One region of the Actinosynnema sp. CA-299493 genome, then DNA from elsewhere that is predicted to be linked to it. Evidence: riboswitches for the same ligand, from Rfam matches in the RefSeq annotation. Region 1 holds a riboswitch; each other region holds the start of a gene.
The links. A riboswitch is a leader RNA that binds a small molecule or an ion and turns the genes downstream of it on or off. The one in region 1 is predicted to bind S-adenosylmethionine.

Region 1 (7,722 bases):
CCGTAGGCTTGGCCCATGAGTGCCTCCGTGCTGACCGCGGTGGCGTGGCCCTACGCCAACGGCCCCCGCCACATCGGTCACGTCTCCGGTTTCGGTGTCCCCTCCGACGTGTTCTCCCGCTACATGCGCATGTCGGGCAACCGGGTGCTGATGGTCTCCGGCTCGGACGAGCACGGCACACCCATCTCGGTGCAGGCCGAGAAGGAGGGCGTGTCCACCCGCGAGCTCGTCGACAAGTACCACCGCGTGATCGCGAACGACCTCCAGGGCCTCGGCCTGTCCTACGACCTGTTCACCCGGACCACCACCGGCAACCACCGCAAGGTGGTCCAGGAGCTGTTCCTCGCCCTCTGGCGCAACGGCTACGTCATCCCGAAGACGGAGATGGGCGCGATCAGCCCCTCCACCGGCCGCACCCTGCCCGACCGCTACATCGAGGGCACCTGCCCGATCTGCGGCTACGACGGCGCCCGCGGCGACCAGTGCGACAACTGCGGCAACCAGCTCGACCCCGTCGACCTGAAGAACCCGCGCTCGCGCATCAACGGCGAGACGCCGAAGTTCGTCGAGACCGAGCACCTGTTCCTCGACCTCCCGCAGTTCATCGACGCGCTCGGCGGCTGGCTCCAGACCCGCACCGAGTGGCGCCCGAACGTGCTCAAGTTCAGCCAGAACCTCATCAGCGACCTGCGCCCGCGCGCCATCACCCGCGACCTGGACTGGGGCATCCCCATCCCGCTCGACGGCTGGAGCGAGCAGCCGATGAAGCGCTTCTACGTGTGGTTCGACGCCGTGATCGGCTACCTCAGCGCGTCCGTCGAGTGGGCCCGCCGCAGCGGTGACGACGACGCCTGGAAGGAGTTCTGGACCGGCGACGCCCAGGGCTACTACTTCATGGGCAAGGACAACATCGTCTTCCACTCGCTGATCTGGCCCTCCCTGCTCCTGGGGCAGAACGGCCAGGGCGCGAAGGGCGGCGAGCCCGGCTCGTTCGGCACGCTGAACCTGCCCACCGAGGTGGTCAGCTCCGAGTTCCTGACCATGAGCGGCTCGAAGTTCTCCACGTCGCGCGGCACGGTGATCTACGTCACGGACTTCCTGAAGGAGTTCGGGCCGGACGCGCTGCGCTACTTCATCTCGGTGGCCGGCCCCGAGAACCAGGACACCGACTTCACCTGGGAGGAGTTCGTCCGCCGGACGAACTTCGAGCTGGCCAACGAGTGGGGCAACCTGGTCAACCGGTCGATCTCGATGGCGCACAAGAACGTGGGCGCGATCCCGAGGCCCACCAGCCCCACCCAGGCCGACCACGAGCTGCTGGAGCTGTCCCGCAGGGCGTTCGACGTGGTGGGCGCGAACCTGCGCCGCTCCCGGTTCAAGCAGGCCTCCGGCGAGGCGATGAAGGTGGTCGGCGCGGCCAACCGCTACCTGTCCGACCAGGAGCCGTGGAAGCTCAAGGACGACCCGGAGCGCCGCGACACCGTGCTGCACACCGCGTTGCAGGTCGTGCAGGACGCCAACGCCCTGCTGACGCCGTTCCTGCCGCACTCGGCGCAGAAGGTGCACGAGGCGCTGGGCGGCACGGGCGTGTGGGCGGCCCAGCCGCGGTTGACCGACGTCGCCGACCTGGACGTGCCCGACCGCGAGTACCCGGTGCTGACCGGCGACTACGCGGCCGAGCAGGCGACCTGGGCGTCCACCCCGATCGAGGTGGGCAGGCCGCTGGCCAAGCCCGCGCCGCTGTTCGCGAAGCTCGACCCCGAGCTGGGCGAGACCGGTCCCGAGTGGGCCCCGATCGCGAAGTGACGAAACGCCGAGGCGAACGGCCACCGGTCCCGGACACCCTGCCGGCGCCGGTGGTCGACGCCCACACCCACCTCGACGCGTGCGGCGCGAAGACGCCCGACCAGGTCCGCGAGATCCTCGACCGGGCCACCCGGGCGGGGGTGGACCGCGTGATCACGGTCGCCGACGACCTCGACGCCGCGCGCTGGGCCGCCGAAGCCGCCACGTGGGACGACCGGGTGTTCGCCGCCGTCGCCCTGCACCCCACGCGCACGTCGGCGTTCGGCGAGGTGGAGCAGGCCGAGCTGAGCCGGCTCGCCGAGCAGCCCCGGGTGGTCGCGATCGGCGAGACCGGCCTGGACTACTACTGGGACTACGCGCCGAAGGCCGCCCAGCACGAGGCCTTCCGGTGGCACATCGACCTGGCCAAGCGGGTCGGCAAGCCGTTGATGATCCACGACCGGGACGCGCACGACGACGTCCTCGCGGTGCTCGACGCCGAGGGCGCGCCGTCCACCGTGGTCTTCCACTGCTTCTCCGGCGACCTCTCCTTCGCGCGCGCCTGCGTGGAGCGCGGGTTCGTGCTCTCGTTCGCGGGCACCACGACGTTCCGCAACGCCCACGCGCTGCGGGAAGCCGCACTGTGGGTGCCGGAGGACCACGTGCTCGTCGAGACGGACGCGCCGTTCCTCACGCCCCACCCGTACCGAGGTCGCCCGAACGAGCCGTATTGCGTGAACTACACGCTCCGGGACCTGGCGACGCTGCGTGAGGTCGACCTGGGTGAGTTGGCCACGAAGATCACCCGAAACGCCGAACGCGTCTTCGGTCTTCGTGACGCCGTGAAGTCGTAATCCTCCTTACGACGAATGGCGGACAGACTTGCTCCCCTGACGGGGTGACTGAACTCACAAGGGTTGTCGGGGTGTTGGCACAACCCCCGTCGACCCGTTACGGTCCCGTGACCGTGCCCCGAGTCGTGATCCGGGGCGCACCCGCAGTCGGGGCGGGTCACGTTGACACCAGAAGCGAGAAGCCGAACAAGTGCGGGAGTTGCCGGAGATCACCAGCTGACCACCGACACCGAACCCGTGCGCGTCGCCGGACTTCGCGCCTTCAGGAGGTATGGCACCCCGTGAACTCGTTCAACGAGGACACCGACTGGTTTACGCCCGTGCAGCCGACACCCTCGACCGGTGTCGACGTCCTGGACAGACCCGGGCCGCCGTCCGAATGGGACACCGCGGTGTTCACCATCACCCCGGACGACGTGCTGGAAGTGCTGGGACCGGACGCCGACGAGCTGCTCGCCGGGGCGAACGTCGACGTCGACGAGCTGATCCGGCTCATCAACGCCGAGACCACGCTCCTGCCGCCGATCATCATCCCCGACGAGGTCTCCCAGGACCGGGTCGCGAGCAGCCTGGCCGCCGAGCGGCCGAGCGCCCCGCCCGCCGCGCTGGTCGAAGCCGCGGGGAAGTGGAAGCGGCGCTTCCTGAAGGCCGCCGTCCTCACCGTGCTGGTCACCGTCTCCGGCGGCGGTGCCACCGCGATCGCGATGGACAAGTCCGTCACGGTCGACGTCGACGGCGAGGCCACCACCGTCCGCACGTACGAGTCGACCGTCGGCGAGATCCTCGCCGACGAGGGCATCGTGATCGGCGAGCACGACGCGCTGAGCCCGTCACCCCAGGCCAAGGTCAGCGACGGCGGGAAGATCTCGCTGGACCGCGGCCGGCTGGTGAAGATGACGGTCGACGGCGAGCAGCGCGAGGGCTGGGTCCGCTCGGTCACCGTGGACGAGGCGCTGGACCAGATGCAGGTGGCCGACGAGGGCGCCTGGCTCTCCCACGACCGCAACATGGACGTGCCCCTCGGCGGGCTGTCGCTCGAGGTCAAGAGCCTCAAGACCATCACGCTCTACGACGGCGGCAACGAGCCGCGGCAGATCAGCACGACCGCCGTGACCGTCGAGGAGCTGCTGAAGGGCGAGAACCTGTCGCTCGGCCCCGACGACAAGCTCGGGACCGCGTTCGACCTGCGCGTCACCAACGGCGCCGAGGTCCACATCACGCGCACCGGCGTGTCGGTGATCAACGCGACGGAGGCCATCCAGCCGCCCGTCGAGGAGGTCAAGGACGACGCGCTGATGAAGGGCCAGAAAGAGGTCCTGGACCCGGGCGAGGCTGGCGAGCAGATCGTCACCTACCGCGTCACGGTGAAGAACGGCGCCGAGGTCGGCCGCGAGAAGCTGGGCGCGAAGGTCACCAAGGAGCCGAAGCCGAAGAAGGTCAAGGTCGGCACCAAGCTCCCGCCCGACGGCGCGGTCTGGGACCAGCTGGCGCAGTGCGAGGCCACCGGCAACTGGGCCATCAACACCGGCAACGGCTACTACGGCGGCCTGCAGTTCAACAAGAGCACCTGGGACGCCTACGGCGGCTCCCAGTACGCCGCGTACCCGCACCAGGCGACCCGCGAGCAGCAGATCGCCATCGCCACCAAGCTCCGCGACGCGCGCGGCGGCTACTCGGCGTGGCCCCACTGCCAGTCGAAGCTCGGACTCTCGTAACACGGCGCCGCCTCCGGCGTCGCGGCGAGGTCGCCTGGAAGTCGACGCGACCTCGCGTGGTGGTCCGGGAGCGGTGGTGTGGAGAATGGGTCCGGTGACTGAGGATTCGACGACGGCCGGGCGCGGGAGCCACCTCCTGGGCCCGGCCGACGTCCGCCGGCTGGCCGCCGAGCTGGACATCCGGCCCACGAAGAAGCTCGGGCAGAACTTCGTGCACGACCCGAACACGGTGCGGCGCATCGTGTCGGCGGCCGACCTGCGCCCGGACGACGTGGTGCTGGAGGTCGGCCCCGGGCTGGGCTCGCTGACGTTGGCGTTGCTGCCCTCCTGCCGCGCGCTGGTGGCCGTGGAGATCGACGGCGTGCTGGCCGACCGCCTGCCGGTCACCGTGGCGGAGCGGGCGCCTCAGCTGGCCGAGCGGCTGTCCGTCGTGCACGCCGACGCGATGCGCGTCACCCCCGACCAGCTCCCGGTCGCCCCGACCGCCCTGGTGGCGAACCTGCCGTACAACGTGGCCGTGCCCGTGGTGCTGCACCTGCTGGCCGTGCTGCCGTCGTTGCGCACGGGCCTGGTGATGGTGCAGTCCGAGGTGGCCGACCGGATGGCCGCCGGCCCCGGCAGCAAGGTCTACGGCGTGCCCAGCGTGAAGCTCGCCTGGTACGCCGACGCCCGCCGGGCCGGCCCCGTGCCCCGTTCGGTGTTCTGGCCCGTGCCCAACGTCGACTCGGCGCTGGTCGCGTTCGACCGCCACGAGACGCTGTCCACTGTGGATCCCAAACGGCTGTTCGCCTTGGTGGACGCGGCTTTCGCGCAACGCCGCAAGATGCTGCGCGGCGCGCTGTCCGGCTGGGCCGGCTCGGCCGCCGAGGCCCAGCGGCTGCTCGTCGCGGCCGGCGTGGACCCGGCGGTGCGCGGCGAACAACTGGCCGTCGGTGACTTCATCCGGATAGCCGAGGTCGCCTCCACTCGGTAGTCGTTGATCTTTCGGCCGAAAGTGTGATTTGCCGGACGATCCTGTTTCGGGCTTGCGTCAGCCGGTCCTGGTCAGGTCTACTCGTGGTGCCATCCCGAGCGGCCGAGAGACCTGGCTCTACGACGCCGCAGCAACCACCCCTCCACGGGGGCAGGTGCTTCCGCCAGGAACGATGGAGGATCACGTGCCCAGGATGCGAACGCTCACCCGCCGGCGGGTCGTCGACCACGGCCGCCGGACCTCGTCGGCCTGTCGCAGCCGCTGACCAGCCGCAGGCACCTCGAATCCCCGAGTCCTTCACCCAGGACACCTTTCCGAGCTGAGCCGTCGGTCACGCACGCCATGAGCGTGTGCTGCCGCATGCCGTCGTGGAGCGAAAACGTGATCACTGTCGAGAACCTCACCAAGACCTTCCCCGGGAGTACCGGGCAGGTTCGCGCGCTGGACGGCGTGAACCTGGACGTCGCCGCGGGCACCGTGCTCGGCGTCGTCGGCCCCAGCGGGGCGGGCAAGTCCACCCTGGCCCGGTGCGTCGCGCTCCTGGAGCGCCCCGACAGCGGCGCGATCCGCGTCGACGGCACCGACCTCGTCTCGCTCGACGGCACCGCGCTGCGCGCCGCCCGCCGGCAGATCGGCGTTGTGCCGCAAGGGGATTCCCTGCTGCGCCAGCGCACCGCCGCGGGCAACGTCGCGCTGCCGCTGGAAGCCGCGGGCGTGGCCGGGCCCCAGCGCCGCACCCGCGTCGCCGAACTCCTCGACCTCGTCGGCCTGACCGACAAGGCCGGCTCGTACCCCGACCAGCTCTCCGGCGGGCAGCGCCAGCGGATCGCGGTCGCGCGGGCGCTCGCCGCGTCGCCGTCCGTGCTGCTGGCCGACGAGCCGACCTCCGCGCTCGACCCCGACACCACCGGCTCCGTGCTCGCCGTGCTCGACCGGGCGCGCGCCGAGCTCGGCGTGACGGTGCTCGTGGTCACGCACGACATGGGCGTGGTCCGGAAGATCTGCGACGACGTCGCGGTGCTGGAGGACGGCCGCGTGGTGGAGCACGGCAAGGTGCTCGACCTGGTGTCGGACGCCGCGAGCCGCACCGCCGCGTCGCTGTTGCCGGCCGTCGACCAGAACCCGGCCCTGGAAGGCTCGTTCGACCGGGTCGCGGACGTGGTGCTGATCGGCTTCGCCGCCGTGGGCGCGCTGCTGCCGGAGGCCACCAGCCGGTTCGGCGTGGAGCTGAACCTGCTCGGCGGCGGCCTGACCAGGCTGGGCGAGACCCCCGTGGCGCGGTTCCGCGTCGGGCTGAAGGGCGAGCGCGCCGACTCGGCGCTGGAGTGGATCTCGGAAGCGGGCGGCTCGGTGCGCCGGACCCTCTCGGGTCCTCAGGGAGTAGCTGCGTGAGGTCCGCAACACCCTGGTCCATCGTGTTCGACGACCTGCTGGTCGCCACCGGCGAGACGTTGTACATGGTGGTCGTCTCCACCCTGATCGCGGTGCTGCTCGGAGCGCCCGTCGGCATCTGGCTCCAGCTCACCGCTCCCGGTGGGCTGAAGCCCCGGCCGGTGTTGCACAAGGTGCTCGGGTTCGTCGTCGACCTCGGCCGTTCCATGCCGTTCCTGGTCCTGCTGGTGGTGCTGACCTCGCTGACGAGGCTGCTGCTGGGCAGCACCATCGGGCCGACGGCGGCCATCGTGCCGCTCGCCGTGGGCGCGATCCCGTTCGTCGGCAGGCTGGTCCAGAACGTGCTGGCCGAGGTGCACGTGTCGGTGGTCGAGGCCGCCGTCACCACCGGTTCGTCCACGCTGCGGATCGTGCGCAGCGTGCTGCTCCGCGAGTCGTTGCCCGCCCTGGTCAACGCCATCGGCGTGACCGCGATCGCGCTGCTGGGCTACTCGGCGATGGCCGGGGTGGTCGGCGGCGGAGGGCTCGGCGACCTCGCCGTGCGCATGGGCTACCAGCGGTTCAACGACCGCTACCTGTGGAGCACGGTCGTCGTGCTGGCGGTCATCGCCACCACGATCCAGTTCACCACCAACCGCGTGGCCCGCGGCGTCGACCGCCGCCGCACCGCGTCCGTCTGATCGTCTTTCTCCTCACCTAAGGAATGAAATGCGTATTCGTGCTGCCCTGCTGGCCGTGCTGCTGACCGCGGTGGGCTGCGGTAGTGGCGACACCGGCGCCGCGTCCGACCCGGCCGCGCCGCTCAAGGTGGGTGTGAGCCCGGTGCCGCACGCCCAGGTCCTCCAGTACGTCGCGGACAACCTGGCCGCGGCCAAGGGGCTCAAGGTCGAGATCGTCGAGTTCACCGACTACGTGCAGCCGAACACGGCGCTGGTGGACGGGTCGCTGGACGCGAACTACTTCCAGACCGTGCCGTACCTGGACACGTTCAAGGCGGAGAGCG
Region 2 (7,722 bases), 810 kb from region 1:
CGGCCCGCGTTCACCTACTACGTCTGCGAGGAGCTGCCCAGCGGCGAGCGGGGCATCGTCGCCAGGGCGACGGCCACCGGCGTGATCCGCCTGGCGCAGGTCTACTCGCCGGACACCGCCTACCGGCTGATCGCCGACGGCCTGTTCGACGCGGACCTCGCCATACCGCCGGAGGAGTGGCACGCCGAGCGCTACAACCAGGAGAAGGCGACACGACCCTGGCCGCAGATGCTCACCGCCTGGCGCGTGGTCACCGAACCGGTCGGCCCGCACGTCCTGCCGGAGCTGACCGCCTTCCCCCGGACGGGGTGGCTGCGCTCCTCCCGGATCGCCCTGTGACCACAACGGCAGACGGGAGGCACCGATGAGACGAGCGGCAGCCGAGGTGACAGCCGCGACGCGACCGAGGTGGCCGGCACTCGGCCGATCACCGCCGATCCGGCCGCCGGCGGGCTGACCGGGGCCGTTCCCGCCTGAGGCCGAGAACCACGGGAACCGTGGCCTCAGGCGGGAACGGGCGGTGCGGGGTCAGTCCTGGAGGGCCTTCATGACGGCCTCGGCCGACGGCGGGACGTTGGCGCGGGGGCCGACGCGGTCGCCGAGGGCGTCCAGGGTCTTGAGGCCGTCGCCGGTGATCAGGAGCACCGTCTCGCCGTCCGGGTCCAGCTGACCGGTCTCGATGAGCTTCTTCGCGGTCGCGACGGTGACGCCGCCGGCGGTCTCGGCGAAGATGCCCTCGGTCCGGGCCAGGAGGCGGATGCCCTCGACGACCTCTTCGTCGGTGACGTCCTCGATCGCGCCGTTGGTGCGGCGGACGGCGTCCAGCACGTAGGGGCCGTCGGCGGGGGCGCCGATCGCCAGCGACTTGGCGATGGTGTCCGGGCGGACCGGGGTGACCACGTCGTGGCCCGCCTTGAAGGCGGCCGCGACGGGGGAGCAGCCGGTGGCCTGCGCGCCGAACACGCGGTACGGGGTCTGCTCGACCAGGTCGAGCTCGCCCAGCTCGCGGAAGGCCTTGTCGACCTTGGTCAGCTGCGAGCCGGACGCGATGGGCACCACGATCTGGTCGGGCAGCCGCCAGCCGAGCTGTTCGGCGACCTCGTACCCGAGCGTCTTGGAGCCCTCGGCGTAGTAGGGGCGGACGTTGACGTTGACGAACGCCCAGTCCTCGTGCTCGGCGGCCAGTTCCTGTGCCAGCCGGTTCACGTCGTCGTAGTTGCCGTCGACGGTGATCAGGTTGCCGCCGTAGACGGCGGTCATGAGGATCTTCGCCCGCTCCAGCGTGGACGGCACCAGGACCACCGACTGCCAGCCCGCGCGGGCGGCGGCGGCGGCGACGGCGTTGGCCAGGTTGCCGGTGGAGGGGCAGGCCAGGACCTTGAAGCCGAGCTCGCGGGCGGCGGCGAGGGCGACACCGACCACGCGGTCCTTGAACGAGTGGGTCGGGTTGCCGGTGTCGTCCTTCACCCACACCTTGCGGACGCCGAGGGCCTTGGCGAGGCGGTCGGCCTCGACCAGGCGGGTGCCGCCGGGATTGGTGTTGGGGTGCGACTCGACGGTGGTCGGCACGGGGAGCAGGCCGCGGTAGCGCCAGATCGACCGGGGGCCCGCCTCGATGTCCTCGCGACGGATCCGACCGAAGTCGTAGGCCACTTCCAGCGGCCCAAAACACTCGAGACAGGCGTACTCGGCGGCGAGCGGCGTCTGGTGGCCGCATTCACGACACGACAGCGCACGGGCAGGACCGAGGTCGAAGGAGGTGGTGGCCGAGGGCACACTGACAGCAGTCATCGCGAGGTATCTCCTCATCTTTCCCGCGCACCGCGGGTCGGAATTGGCACCGTGATCGCCAGCGGACGCTGTGCGACGGGTTGCCGGGGCTTCTACGGGCCGATCCCTCTGCCCCTCTGGATGAGCGGTATTCAGTTGTGCCTCTCAACCTACGTCACGATCCCGACCCTCAGCCAGCGACGTCCACCATCCGGACGTCTGCCGCCCGTGGGAGGATCGCGCCGTGAGTGCGCCCGCTGACATGCCCGACGCCGTGCACCTGATCATCGGCGAGGAGGAGTTGCTGGTCGAGCGCGCGGTGCGCGGTGCGTTGGCGGCGGCACGGAAAATCGATTCGCAGGCCGACCTGACCCGCGTCCGCGTGACCGATCTCACCCCGCCTGAGCTGGCGGAACTGGTGAGCCCGTCGCTGTTCGCCGAGGGCCGGGTGGTCGCGCTGGAGGCCGCGCAGGAGTGCGGCAAGGAGATCGCCGACGCGGTTCTCGGCTACGCCAAGGCCCCGGCGGACGGGGTGACGGTGGTGGTCGTCCACAGTGGCGGCGGGCGCAGCAAGGCGGCCAAGGAGCTGCCCGCGGCGCTGCGCAAGGCCGGCGCCCGCGTGACCGAGTGCCCCAAGATCACCAAGGCGGCGGACCGCGAAGCGTTCGTGCGCAACGAGATCCGCGCGGCCGGTGGCGGCAAGGCCGACCCGGAGGCCGTGGCGGTGCTGATCGAGGCGGTGGGGTCGGACCTGCGCGAGTTGGCGGCGGCGGCCTCGCAGCTCGTCGCCGACACGGGCGGCAAGGTCGACGCCGAGGCGGTTCGCCGCTACCACCGCGGCCGGGCCGAGGTGACCGGGTTCGCGGTCGCGGAGAAAGCCGTGATGGGCGACCGGGCCGGTGCGCTGGAGGCGTTGCGGTGGGCGATCCAGCTCGGTGTGCCGCACGTGCTGGTCGCCGACGCGCTGGCCGACGCGGTGCGCACGGTCGCGCGGGTGTCCGCGGTGGGCCGGGGTGACCCGTTCAAGCTGGCGGGCGAGCTGGGCATGCCGCCGTGGAAGGTGAAGAAGGCCCAGGGTCAGTCGCGTGGCTGGGAGGAGCGGGGGCTCGCGGCGGCGATGACGGTGGTCGCGGACCTGAACGCCGACGTCAAGGGCGTCGCCGCCGACTCGGGCTACGCCCTGGAACGCGCGGTGCTGAAGATCGTCGCCGCCCAAGGCCGCCGCTGAGCGCGAGGCTGCCGGACCGCCACCGATCGCACCGATCGCCGGTTGACCGGCCGAGGCTGCCGGGTCACTGACACCGCCGGGTCGCCGGGGTGCGGGGTGCCGAGGTGCTGGCCGCTGGGGCCGGGGTGCTGAGTGAGGCTGCTGGGCACTGACGGCTTGGGGCCGGGGTGCTGGGCGGGCGGCCGGGCCGCTCACTGCTGGGTGCCGGCTGTGAGGCTGTCGGCTGTGGAGCGTGCCGCTGCTGGGCGCTGGCCGCAGGACCCCGCCGGTTGCGGAGGAGTGGAGACGTGAAGTGCCGCCCACCCCGGCGCGGGGTGGGCGGCACTGTCAGCGTGAAGACCAGATCAGATCTGGTTGGCGCGCCGCGCCAGCGCCGACTTCTTGTTGGCGGCCTGGTTGGAGTGGATCACTCCCTTGGAGACGGCCTTGTCGAGCTTGCGGGACGCGTCCTGCGCCAGCGCGACGGCCTTCTCCTTGTCACCGGCCTCGGCGGCCTCACGGAACTTGCGGATGGCGGTCTTGAGGGACGACTTGACGGCCTTGTTGCGCAGGCGCGCCTTCTCGTTCGTCTTGATCCGCTTCATCTGGGACTTGATGTTCGCCACGCGAAAGCCACCTTTTCCTCGGTCTCGGAGTCGCACCGCGCTTGTCACCGGCTCCGCCCCACGAGGGGACGGGTTTCCTCCACAGCGGAATGCCGCGCGGGTACGACCGAGAAGGTTATCAGGGCAGCTCACCGCACCGTGAATCGAGCCCTCCCGTCGCCGACCACGACCTCGTAGTCGCCCCTGGCGACCTCGGGCTTGCCCGAGCCGTCCATGTCGCCCGCCGTCACCGCGAGCCGCTGCACGTCGAACGTCACCTCGACCGCCCGCTGCTCGCCCGCCTTCAACGCCACCCGCGTGAAGCCGACCAGGCGCTGCGGCGGCGTGAGCACCTTGCTCACGGGCTGGTGCACGTACACCGGCACGACGAGCGCGCCGTCACGCGCACCGGTGTTGGCGACGGTCACCGTCACCTTCACCTGGTCGTCCCGCCGCACCTCCGCCGACCTCAGCACGGGCGCGGACGTGGTGAACGTCGTGTAGGACAGGCCGTGCCCGAACGCGAACGCCGGGTCGTAGGCCGAGCTGGGCGAGGTGTTCGCGCCACGCACCTGGTCGTAGGAGAACGGCTGGTCGCCGACCGTCTTCGGCCACGACACCGGCAGCTTGCCGCTCGGGTTCACCGCGCCGAACAGCACGTCGGCGATCGCGCCGCCGCCCTCGGAGCCGGGCAGCCAGCCCGCGACCAGCGCCGGCGCGTCCGCCACCGTGCCGAGCACCTGCGGACGGCCGGTCAGCAGCACGACCACCACCGGCTTGCCGGTCGCCCGCACCGCGTCCACCAGGCCCTGCTGCGCCGCGGTCAGCGCGGGTTCCTCGGTGTCCGACTCGCCCTCCGCGCCCGGGTCCTCGCCGAGCACGACGACCACCGCGTCGGCGTCACCGGCCTGCGCCACCGCGTCGGCCTGCGTGGCCGCCCCGACGACGTTCGCCGACGGCGCGGCGGCCTTGATGCCCTGCAGCACCGTCACCGTCGGCGGCATCGGCGACGAGGCGGGCACGCCCTGCCAGCCGACCGTCCAGCCGCCGAGCTGCCTGGCCGCGTCGTCGGCCGCGTCACCGGTCACCACGAGCTTGCCCACGCCGGTCGACAGGGGCAGCACGCCGTCGTTGCGCAGCAGCACGGTGCTCTCCGCCGCCGCCTGGCGGGCCAGCGCCCGGTCCGCGCCGTTCACGATCGCGTCGGCCTTCGCCGCGTCGACGAACGGCTTCTCGAACAGCCCCAGCTCGAACTTGAGCTTCAGGATCCGCCGCACGGCCTGGTCGATCCGCTTGCCGGGGATCGCGCCGCCGCGCACGCCCGCCAGCAGCCCGGCGGTGAACCCGGCCGCGTCCGACGGCTCCATCGCCATGTCGACGCCCGCGTTCACGGCCATCGCGATGGCCTCCTCGTAGTTCGCCGCCACGTGGTAGCGGTCCACCAGGAACCGGATGTCCTCCCAGTCGGTGATCGCCACACCCCGGAACCCCATCCGGTCGCGCAGCTGCGTGGTCAGCAGGTACTTCGACGCGTGGGCGGGCACGCCGTTCACCGCACCGGAGTTGATCATCACGGTGCCCACGCCCGCGTCGAACTGCGGCTGGAACGCGGGCAGCACGGTGTCCTGCAGGTACCGGATCGGCAGCTGGGCGGGCGCGCGGTCGTGGCCGTTGAACGGCTCCGAGTAGCCCGCGAAGTGCTTGGCGGTGGCGGTCAGCTTCGCGGTGCCGTCGGTCGGGTCGCCCTGCTGCCCGCGCACGTTCGCCGCCGCGAGGGCGCCGGCCAGCACCGGGTCCTCGCTGTAGGTCTCGTAGTACCGGCCCCAGCGGGTGTCGCGGGCGATGTCGGAGACGGGCGCGAAGTTCCAGAACACGCCGGTCGCGCGCATGGCCCGGCCGGTGGACGCGCCGAGCTTCTCCTGCAGCTCCGGGTTCCAGGTCGCGCCGAGGCCGATCTGGTGCGGGAACATGGTGGCGCTGAGCACGTTCGAGTGGCCGTGCACGCCGTCCGCGCCGTAGATCAGCGGGATCTTCAGCCTGCTGCGGTCCAACGAGTACTTCTGGATGGCGTTGGTCATCTCGGCCCACGCGCGCGGCGTGTTCGGGTTGGGCGCGTCGCCGCCGCCGGACAGGATCGAGCCGACCTTCGCGTCCTCCAGCACGGCCTTCATGCAGTCCTCGCGCAGCGGACCGGCGTTCCACTCGCAGTTGCCGCGCAGCTTGCCCAGCCGGATCTGGGTCATCTGGCCGACCTTCTCCTCCAGCGTCATGCGCCTGAGGAGGTCGTCGACCCGGCGGTCGACGGGCGCGCGTGCGTCCTGGTAGCCCTGTCCGGCCGGCTCGATGATGCCGCCGGCCTGCGCCCCGGTGACCATCAGGGTCAGCACGACCAGCGCGGCCACCGTGGTCCGCTTGCGGGATCTCAACACCGAGAACCTCCAGGTGGATCGGGAGAGAACACCCGGGAACACCCTTCCTCGCGTGACCTGAGGCACAACAGGGCTGAACGGACCATTTGGGAGCGTTCCCATGTCCACTACCAGCCACGTAGGACGCACCACGGAAAAAGCAGTACAACCGTCCGATTACTCTGAACGGGTGACCGCCGCACTCGACTGGCCCGGCTTCGGGCACATCTCGCTCGCCGCCCTGGTGTTCCTCTGCCTGGCCGCCGCCCTCGCGGGCGCGGTCGACGCGGTGGTGGGTGGCGGTGGGCTGATCCAGCTGCCCGCGCTGCTGCTGATCGCGCCCGGCGGCCAGCCGCTCTACGCGCTGGCCACCAACAAGATCGCCTCCGTGGTCGGCACGGCGGCGGCGGTGCGCACCTACGCCCGGCAGACCACGATCGACTGGTCCTCGGCGTTGCCGATGGCGACGGCCGCGTTCGCGGGGGCGGTGGGCGGCGCGGCGTTCGCGGGGGCGCTGGCGCCCGGTGTGCTCAACGGCGTGGTGCTCGTCGCGCTGGTCGGCGTCGGCCTCTACACGTGGCGCAAGCCGGAGCTGGGCGTGGCCGAGGCGCCGAGGTTCACGCGCTTCGCGCAGGTCGTGGTGATGGCCCTGGGCGGCGCGTTGATCGGCTTCTACGACGGCTTGGCCGGTCCGGGCACGGGCGCGTTCCTGGTGTTCCTGCTCGTGGGTCTCGTCGGGTTCGCGTTCCTGCGCGCGTCGGCCACGGCCAAGATCGTCAACGTGGCGACCAACCTGGGCGCGCTGCTCTACTTCATCCCGGCCGGGAAGGTGTTGTGGGGCCTGGGCCTGGTGCTCGCGCTGTGCAACGTGACCGGCGCGGTGTTCGGCGCCCGGCTGGCGGTGCGGCGCGGCTCGGCGTTCGTGCGCCGGGTGTTCCTCACCGTCGTGGTCGCGCTCGTGGTCAGTCTGGGGTGGAAGGCGGCGGTTGGATGAGCCGGAACGTCGCGCCCATCGGGTCGCCGACCGTGGTGAACCGGCCGAACCTCGACTCGACCACGTCGCCGACCGTGACGCCGCCCAGCTCGCTCACCCGCCTGGCCGCCGCGTCGGCGTCGGTGACCGCGAAGTACGTCATCCAGTGCGGCGGGATCTCGGCCGGGATCTCGTTGACCATCCCGAACACGCCCGCCACCGCGCGCCCCTCCACCCGCAGCTGGGTGTACGGGAAGTCGGGCAGCGGGTCCAGCCCCACGTCGAACACCTGCTGGTAGAACTCCGCCGCGCCGAACGCGTCGCGGGTGGCCAGCTCGTTCCAGATCACCGAGCCGGGCTCGTTCACCACGTACGCGCCGATGTGCGTGCCCGCCTCCCACAGCCCGAACGCCGCGCCGTAGGGGTCCACCGCGATCGCGCCGCGTCCCGGCCCGCCGGTGTCGAACTCCGGCACGAGCACCTTGCCGCCGTTGGCGTTGAGCCTCTCCACCGACTCGTCCAGGTCGTCGGTGGCCAGGTAGGTCGTCCACACCACGGGGAACATCACGTCCGACGGCATCTCGCCGAACCCCGCCACGGGCAGGCCGCGCGCCAGCGCCATCGTGTAGTGCCCGGTCTCCGGGCCGCCGATCTCGAAGTCCCAGCCGAACAGGCCGCCGTAGAACTCCATGGTGGCCTCACGGTCGGTGGTCATCATGTCCACCCACGCGGGTGTGCCTGGCGGGTACGGGGAGTCCA
Region 3 (7,722 bases), 2.3 Mb from region 1:
GGTGTAGTGCGAGTCGTTGGTCACCACGAACGGGATGCTGAGCTTCTTGGCGATGTCCAGCAGCCCGCCCCGGACCCGGCTCTCGATCTCGATGCCGTGGTCCATCAGCTCGACGAAGAAGTTGTCCGCGCCGTAGATGTCGCGCCACTTCGCGGCGGCCTCCAGGGCCTCCTTCTCGTGGCCGAGGCGGAGCCTGGTCTGCACCTCGCCGGAGGGGCAGCCGGTCGTCGCCATCAGGCCCGCCGAGTGCTCGGCGATCAGCTCGACGTCCATCCGGGGCCACTTGCCCAGCTGGCCCTCGGTGGAGGCGCGGCTGGACATCTTCATCAGGTTGTGCAGGCCCTCGTTGTTCCGGGCCCAGATCGTCTGGTGGGTGTACGCGCCGCTGGCGGAGACGTCGTCGGACTTCTGGCCGGGGTCGCCCCACAGCACGCGCTTCTTGTTGAAGCGGGACTCCGGGGCCAGGTACGCCTCGATGCCGATCACCGGCTTGACGCCGGCGGCGGTCGCCTGCCGGTAGAAGTCGTACGCGCCGTACATGTTGCCGTGGTCGGTGATCGCGGCGGCGGGCATGCCCATCCGCTCGCACTCGGCGAACATGTCCTTCAGCTTCGCCGCACCGTCGAGCATCGAGTACTCGGTGTGCACGTGGAGGTGCACAAACGAGTCGGACACCCAAACCCCCCTGAAGATCGCAGCGGGCCCGGGACGGAGCGCGGGCGAGACGTCGGCGAGCCTATCCCCAAAACTCTCCGTGGTCGGGACAAGGGGTCTGCGTGTCGTGCGGGTCGATGGCGCGCGGATGTCCGCAGACGGGTAGCGTTCGAGGTGTGGTAGCGCCGGACCCCGTCGACGCCCGTCTCCTGGCCATGATCGCCGAGATGGGCCGTGCCGCCGTGCACGAGGTCGCCGCGCGGCTGGGCATGGACCCGCGGGAGGCCGCCACCCGGTTGATCACGTTGTCCGGCAGCGGGTTGCCGCTGCTCGTCGGCGTGGAGTGCGACCCGAACGGCATCCGCAAGGCACTGGCCAACAGCGTGGCGTGGGGCAACTACTCGGGGCCCGGCGGCCAGGCCGCGCGCGGCACGCCGAGTGGGCCGTACCCACCCGCGCCGGGCACGGTGCAGGGCACGCCGTCCGGCCCCTACCCCGGCTACCCCGGCCCGCAGGGTCCGCCGAGCGCGCCGTTCCCGGCGCAGCCGCAGACCGGGCCTCAGCCCGTGGCGTCCGGTCCGGTGCGCGTGCCCGAGCCGGTCAGCACCTGGGGCGTGCCCGGCACGTCCGGCTGGGCGCGCGGCGACCAGGCCCCCGCGCCGCGCTCGCGCACCGGCAAGATCGGCAGCTCGCTGGAGACCGAGGGCCTGGAGGGCGCCCGGTTCACCATCCAGCTGGTCGAGGTGGTCGACCCGGCGGACTTCCTGTTCACCGCGGCCGGGTACAAGCTGGCCGTCGGCGAGCGCGCCGTGGTCGTGCACACGGAGCTGGCGAACATCGGCCAGGTGCCGTTCAACGCCCTGCCCGACATGTACCTCGTGCTGATGACGAACAAGGGTGAGACGGTCGGCAAGGCGCCGGTCTCGCTGTCGTCCCGCCCGCCGCACAAGATCGGCGTGCAGCCGGGTGAGACGGCCGGCGGCCACACCGTCTACGTGCTGCCCGAGGACACCGTGATCTTCTCGGTGCGCTGGAGCTCGCGCCCCGAGACGGACCTGAACACCCTCGTCTGGACCATCGACGACTAACCCGAGAGTCCTACGTCCACAGCGCGAGAGTCCTACGTCCACGCACCCCGAGTTCAACGCTCACGACGAGCGGTCGTGCCGTGAGCGTTGAACTCGGGTGTCACGAACGCAGGACTCTCGCGTGCTGAACGTAGGACTCTCGGGTCAGGCGGGGGTGGTGGAGGGTTCGGGGTCGCGGGTGATGCCGACGTCGCCCCTGGTCATGGTGGCGAACAGGAGCACCGCCAGCAGCGTCGCGCCGGCCATCACGGTAACCATCGGCAGCACGCTCGCCGAACCGCCCGCGCCGACCAGCGGCGCCATCAGGCCACCGACCATGAACGTCGTCACGCCCAGCACGGCCGACGCGCTGCCCGCCGCCTCCGGGTGCCGCGCCATCGCCAGCGAACCGGCGTTCGGCATGAGCAGGCCCACGCTCATCGTCAGCACGAACAGCGGCGGCAGGAACGTCGCCAGCCCACCGCCGACGAGCCCGCCGACCAGCAACCCGACCCCGCCGACCGCGGCGCCCGCCAACCCGATCTTGAGCAGCGGACGCGGCATGATCCGGCCGGTCAACCTGGTGTTGAGCAGGCCGGCCAGCACGATCGCCACCGAGTTCGCGCCGAACACCAGGCTGAACTGCTGCGGGCTCAACCCGTACACGCCCTGGAGCACGAACGACGCGCCCGCGACGTAACCGAACAGCGAGCCGAGCGCCAGCGCCGAAGCCAGCGCGTAGCCGACGAACTTGCGGTCGGCCAGCAGCCCGCCGAACACCTTGATCGTGAGCAGCAGGTTCGCCGGCCGCCGCTTGTTCTGCGGCAACGTCTCCGGCAGCCCGACGGCCAGGGCGATCAGCAGGGCCAACCCGATCAACGCGAGCGCGATGAACGTGCCGCGCCAGCTGGTGAACCGCAGCAGCTGACCGCCGAGCACCGGAGCCACCACCGGCCCCAGGCTGTTGACCAGCATCATCAGCGACATGAACCGCGCCATCGCGAGACCCTCGAACCGGTCGCGCGCCACCGCCATCGCCACCACGAACCCGGCCGCCACGCCGAGCCCCTGCAACAGCCGCAGGCCGGAGAGCGCGAACGCGCTGGGCGCCACCGCGCAGAACAGCGAGATCACGACGTAGCTGCCGATCCCGAACAGCAGCGGACGCCGCCTGCCCCACGAGTCGGACAGCGGACCCACCAGCAGCTGCCCGACCGACAGGCCGAGGATGAACGTGGTCAGCGACAGCTGGATCTGCGACTCGGTCGAGCCGAACTCCGCGGCGATGCTCGGGAACGCGGGCAGGTACGTGTCGATCGAGAGCGGTCCGAGCAGGCACAGGGTGCCCAGCAGCGCCACCAGTCGGGACCTGTTGTCCATCGCAACCCCTCACAGGCTCGTCTGGCAAAAGCTTCGCAAGCCGAACGATCGGAGGAAAGCGATATGTCCCACGTCACGCGCCAGGCGCAAGTGTTTCGCCCCGGACGGCTCAGTAACCCTCTGCGCGCAGTAGTTCCAGCGCGGCCGTGAGGTCTTCGGGGTACTCGCTGGTGAACGACACCCACTGGCCGTCGGCCGGGTGGTGGAAGCCGAGCGTGCGGGCGTGCAGCCACTGCCGCGTGACGCCGAGGCGCTTGGCCAGCACCGGGTCCGCGCCGTAGGTGATGTCACCGACGCATGGGTGCCGCAACGCGGAGAAGTGCACCCGGATCTGGTGCGTGCGGCCGGTCTCCAGGTGCACGTCGAGCAGCGACGCGGCGCGGAACGCCTCCACCACCTCGTAGTGCGTGATGCTCGGCTTGCCGTTGGCCATCACGGCGAACTTGTAGTCGTGCTTGGGGTGCCGGTCGATCGGCGCGTCGATGGTGCCCTTGATCGGGTCCGGGTGGCCCTGCACGAGCGCGTGGTAGAGCTTGTCGACCGTGCGCTCCTTGAACGCGTGCTTCAACGCCGAGTAGGCGTGCTCGCTCTTGGCCACGACCATGACGCCGGTCGTGCCGACGTCCAGCCGGTGCACGACGCCCTGCCGCTCGGCCGCGCCCGACGTGGCGATCCGGATGCCCGCCGCGGCCAGGCCGCCGACGACGGTCGGACCGGTCCAGCCGGGGCTGGGGTGCACGGCCACGCCGACCGGCTTGTCGACCACGATCACGTCGTCGTCCTCGTGCAGGACGATCAGGCCCTCCACGGGCACGGCCTGCACCTGCACCGGGCGTTCGGGCTCGGGGAGGGTGACCTCCAGCACGGAGCCCGCGACCAGGCGGTCCGACTTGCCGGCGGGCTGCCCGTCGAGCACGACGTCACCCGATTCGGTCAACGCGACCACCACGGTGCGAGACAGGCCGAGGAGCTTGGCCAGACCTGCGTCGACCCTCATCCCGTCCAAGCCCTCGGGCACGGGAAGGGTTCGGTAGTCGCCGCTCATGCGCCAGCCTTCTTCTCAGTGGACTTCTTCTCCACGCGGGTGCCGTCGTAGTCGCGCTGGAGCAACGCCATCAGCACGATCACGCCACCGCCCACGCAGATGGCGGAGTCCGCGAGGTTGAACACGGGGAAGAAGTTGCCCCACGGGTCGAGCACCGAGATGAAGTCGACCACGCCGCCGCGCAGCGGGCCGGGGGCGCGGAAGATCCGGTCGGTCAGGTTGCCCATCGCGCCGCCGAGGACGAGGCCGAGGCCGATGGCCCAGCCGACCGACCGCAGCCGGCGGGCGATCCACAGGATGAACACGACCACACCGGCCGCGATCAGGGCGAGGATCACCGTCCAGCCCTCGGCCAGGCCGAACGCGGCGCCGGTGTTGCGGATCAGCGGCAGGTACAGCAGGCCGCCGAGCAGCTCGACGGGGTCGCGCCCCTCCAGGTTCTCCACCGCGATGATCTTGCTGACCAGGTCGAGCGCCAACACCAGCGGCGCGATGACGGCCAGCAGCAGGACCCGTCGCTTCGGCAGCGGTGCGTCCGGCTCGTCCGGCGTGTCCGGCTCGGTGTTGGGATCGGTGCTCACCGGGCCATTGTCCAGCATCGGAGTCAGCGCAGGAACGGCGGGAGCGCGCGCTGGTCGTCCAACGGCGTCCAGCGGCCGTCGCGGAGCTCGTACTCCCACCGCGAGCCCTCGACCACGAGCGCCCGCAACGCGGCCACGAACCGGTCCACGTGCTCCTCGGTGGTGCCCAGCCCGATCGACGCGCGCAGCGCGCGTTCGCCGTGGGTGAGTCGGTGCACGGCCACGTGGGCGCAGAACGCGCCGTCACGCACGCCGATGCCGTGCTCGGCGGACAGCGCGGCGGCCAGGTAGCCGGCGTCCTGACCGCCGACGGTGAAGCTCACCACACCCACGCGGTCCCGGTCCGAGCCGAACAGCGTCAGCTCGTGCGCGCCGGGAACGGTCGCCAGACCTTCCCGCAGCCTCGCCAGCAGCACGCGCTCGTGCGCGGTGGTCTGCTCCCAGTGCCTGCCCAGCACGTCGCACGCCACGGCCAGCGCGTGCACGCCCACCACGTTCGGCGTGCCCGCCTCGTGCCGCTCGGGCACCGCCGACCAGGCCACGCCCAGCCGGTCGCCGTGGTCGGTGACGCGGGCCGTCGCACCGCCGCCGACCAGGTACGGCTCGGCGGCCTGCAACCAGTCCGACCGGCCGACCAGCACACCCGCGCCGAACGGCGCGTAGATCTTGTGCCCCGACAGCACGGTGTAGTCCACGTCCAGGGCGCGCACGTCCACCGGCCGGTGCGGCGCGAGCTGGGCGGCGTCCAGGGCGATCCGGGCGCCGTGCCGGCGGGCCACCCGGGACAGCTCGGCCACCGGCCAGATCTCGCCGGTCACGTTGGACGCGCCGGTCACCACGACCAGCCGGGGGCCGACCGGCGCCTCGCGCAGCGCCCGGTCCAGCTCCAGCACGGCCTGGTCGGGTGAGGCGGGCGTGCGCAGCCGGCGCACGTTCGGGCCGCGCCACGGCAGCAGCGCGGCGTGGTGCTCGGTGTCGAACAGGATCACGGAGGTGTGCCTCGGCAGGCTCCTGGCCAGCAGGTTCAGCGCGTCGGTCGTGTTGCGGGCGAACACCACGGCGTCGCTGTCGCGGGCGTTGAGGAACCGCCGGACCGACGAGCGGGCCTGCTCGTAGACCTTGGTGCTGACCTGCGAGGCGAAGCCCGCGCCCCGGTGCACGCTGGCGTACCAGGGCAGCACCTCGTCCACCGCGTCGCGGACCTGCTCCAGACAGGGCGCGCTGGCCGCGTGGTCGAGGTTGGCGTACTCCACGCGCTCACCGGTGACCAGCGGCACGCGCAGCGACGCGCCGACGACGCGGGGCAGAGCAGCGGTGGTGGTGGTGGTGGTGGTGACGGGAACTGCGATCGTCATGACGCCCTCCGGGGGTCCCGGGGCACCCGTCGGAGAGGGGCCCGCGCTTGCCGGGCGCCCTGCGCGCCAGGCCAGGTCCTCACCAGGGGCACCCCACCGCGGTAGGAGGGTTGCCGGCCAGCAAGCCTGGGCTTAGCGCTGGCACTCATGACCTTCGCCTCGACGTTAGCCCGTCGCGCGCGCCGCCGTCGAGTGGCGTTCACATCCTGGGAGCGCCACGCACGGGCCGGCGCCTCGACCGGGGAGCGTCACGGCCGGCCGACGTCGCCCTTCCAGCGCGCGAACCGGCCCGCCCGGTCGACGGCCCGGATGCGGTCCTCGGTCGCCGTGCGCATGGCCTCGGTGCACACCACCAGCAACTGGTCGTGCACCTGCAACCGGGTCGTCGGCTGCGGCGTGAACCCGTTGTCGTCGCGCACCACGAGGCTCACCGACGAGCCCGGCGGCAGCCGCAGCTCCGACAGGTACACGCCGTGCAGCTTGGAGCCGGTTTGGATGCGCACCTGGAGCAGCTCCGCGCCGAGGTCGTCCAGCGCCGACGAGTCGACCTGCACCTCGTGCGCCTCGCCGGACTTGACCAGCCCCAACCACTTGGCCAGCCACGGCAGGGACGTGCCCTGCACCAAGGTCAGCACGACGACCAGCACGAACACCGCGTCGACGAGCTGCTGCGCCCCCTGGACGCCCTGGATCAGCGGGATCAGGGCGAACACGATCGGCACGGCGCCGCGCAGCCCGGACCACGAGATGAACACCTGCTCCCGCCACGGCACCCGGAACGGCAGCGCCGCGAACAGCACCGACAGCGGCCGGGCGAGCAGCACCAGCACCGCGCCCGCCACCAGCGCGGGCACCAGCGCGTCGAGCAGCCGTCCCGGCGACGCGTACAGGCCGAGCAGCACGAACAGGCCGATCTGCGCGATCCAGCCCAGGCCCTCGGCGAACGAGAGGGTGTCCGCCCGGTGCGGCAGGCGGGCGTTGCCGAGCACGAGGGCGGCGATGTAGACGGCCAGGAAGCCGGACGCGTGCGCGAGGTCGCCGACGGTGTAGGCGAGCAGGCACACCGCGACCGTGGCCAGCGGGTACAGGCCGGTGGCGGGCAGTGCGGCGCCGCGCAGGCCGACGCCGCCGAGCCAGCCGAGCACGACACCGATCACCGCGCCCGCGATCAGCTCGTAGCCCATCAGCAGCGGCGCGGTCCACGAGATCGGGTCCGGAGCGGCGAGCAGCACGACGGCGATGTAGACCGGCGCGTCGTTGATGCCGGACTCCAGCTCCAACGAGCCGATGAGCCGCTTGCCCACGCCCACCCCGCGCAACACGCTGAACACGGCCGCGGCGTCGGTGGAGGACAGCACCGCGCCCCACAGCAGCGCCGTGCGCCAGTCCATGTCCAGCAGGAAGTGCAGCGCGAACCCGGTGACCGCGATGCTCACGCCGACGGAGACCGTCGACAGCGCGATGCCGAGGCCGAGCGCCGGCTTCACCGCGCTCCACCGGGTGGTCAGACCACCCTCGGTGAGGATCAGCACGAGGGCGACCGTGCCGAGCGAGCGGGTCAGGTCGGCGTCCTCGAACTGGATGCCCACCACGGCCTCGCCCAGCAGCACGCCGATGCCGAGGTAGAGCAGGAGGGACGG

Region 2: another riboswitch for S-adenosylmethionine. It lies ahead of thrC (threonine synthase); the one in region 1 lies ahead of ACQPYE_RS03575 (methionine ABC transporter ATP-binding protein).
Region 3: another riboswitch for S-adenosylmethionine. It lies ahead of ACQPYE_RS32900 (aminotransferase class V-fold PLP-dependent enzyme); the one in region 1 lies ahead of ACQPYE_RS03575 (methionine ABC transporter ATP-binding protein).

The regions. Positions count from the first base shown of each region.
Region 1 is NZ_CP191993.1:708,352-716,073, forward strand. It holds gene metG (methionine--tRNA ligase) at 16-1,806, shown strand; gene ACQPYE_RS03560 (TatD family hydrolase) at 1,803-2,639, shown strand; gene ACQPYE_RS03565 (resuscitation-promoting factor) at 2,921-4,354, shown strand; gene rsmA (16S rRNA (adenine(1518)-N(6)/adenine(1519)-N(6))-dimethyltransferase RsmA) at 4,449-5,327, shown strand; SAM riboswitch class I at 5,414-5,506, shown strand; gene ACQPYE_RS03575 (methionine ABC transporter ATP-binding protein) at 5,709-6,719, shown strand; gene ACQPYE_RS03580 (methionine ABC transporter permease) at 6,716-7,399, shown strand; gene ACQPYE_RS03585 (MetQ/NlpA family ABC transporter substrate-binding protein) at 7,428-7,722, shown strand, end outside.
Region 2 is NZ_CP191993.1:1,518,468-1,526,189, forward strand. It holds gene ACQPYE_RS07245 (DNA internalization-related competence protein ComEC/Rec2) at 1-368, shown strand, start outside; gene thrC (threonine synthase) at 529-1,791, opposite strand; SAM riboswitch class I at 1,803-1,918, opposite strand; gene holA (DNA polymerase III subunit delta) at 2,015-2,998, shown strand; gene rpsT (30S ribosomal protein S20) at 3,343-3,603, opposite strand; gene ACQPYE_RS07265 (glycoside hydrolase family 3 N-terminal domain-containing protein) at 3,732-6,011, opposite strand; gene ACQPYE_RS07270 (sulfite exporter TauE/SafE family protein) at 6,181-6,984, shown strand; gene ACQPYE_RS07275 (VOC family protein) at 6,953-7,722, opposite strand, start outside.
Region 3 is NZ_CP191993.1:7,771,744-7,779,465, forward strand. It holds gene dnaE (DNA polymerase III subunit alpha) at 1-675, opposite strand, end outside; gene ACQPYE_RS32880 (AsnC family protein) at 831-1,742, shown strand; gene ACQPYE_RS32885 (multidrug effflux MFS transporter) at 1,887-3,101, opposite strand; gene ACQPYE_RS32890 (RluA family pseudouridine synthase) at 3,211-4,146, opposite strand; gene lspA (signal peptidase II) at 4,143-4,727, opposite strand; gene ACQPYE_RS32900 (aminotransferase class V-fold PLP-dependent enzyme) at 4,751-6,082, opposite strand; SAM riboswitch class IV at 6,121-6,235, opposite strand; gene ACQPYE_RS32905 (potassium/proton antiporter) at 6,331-7,722, opposite strand, start outside.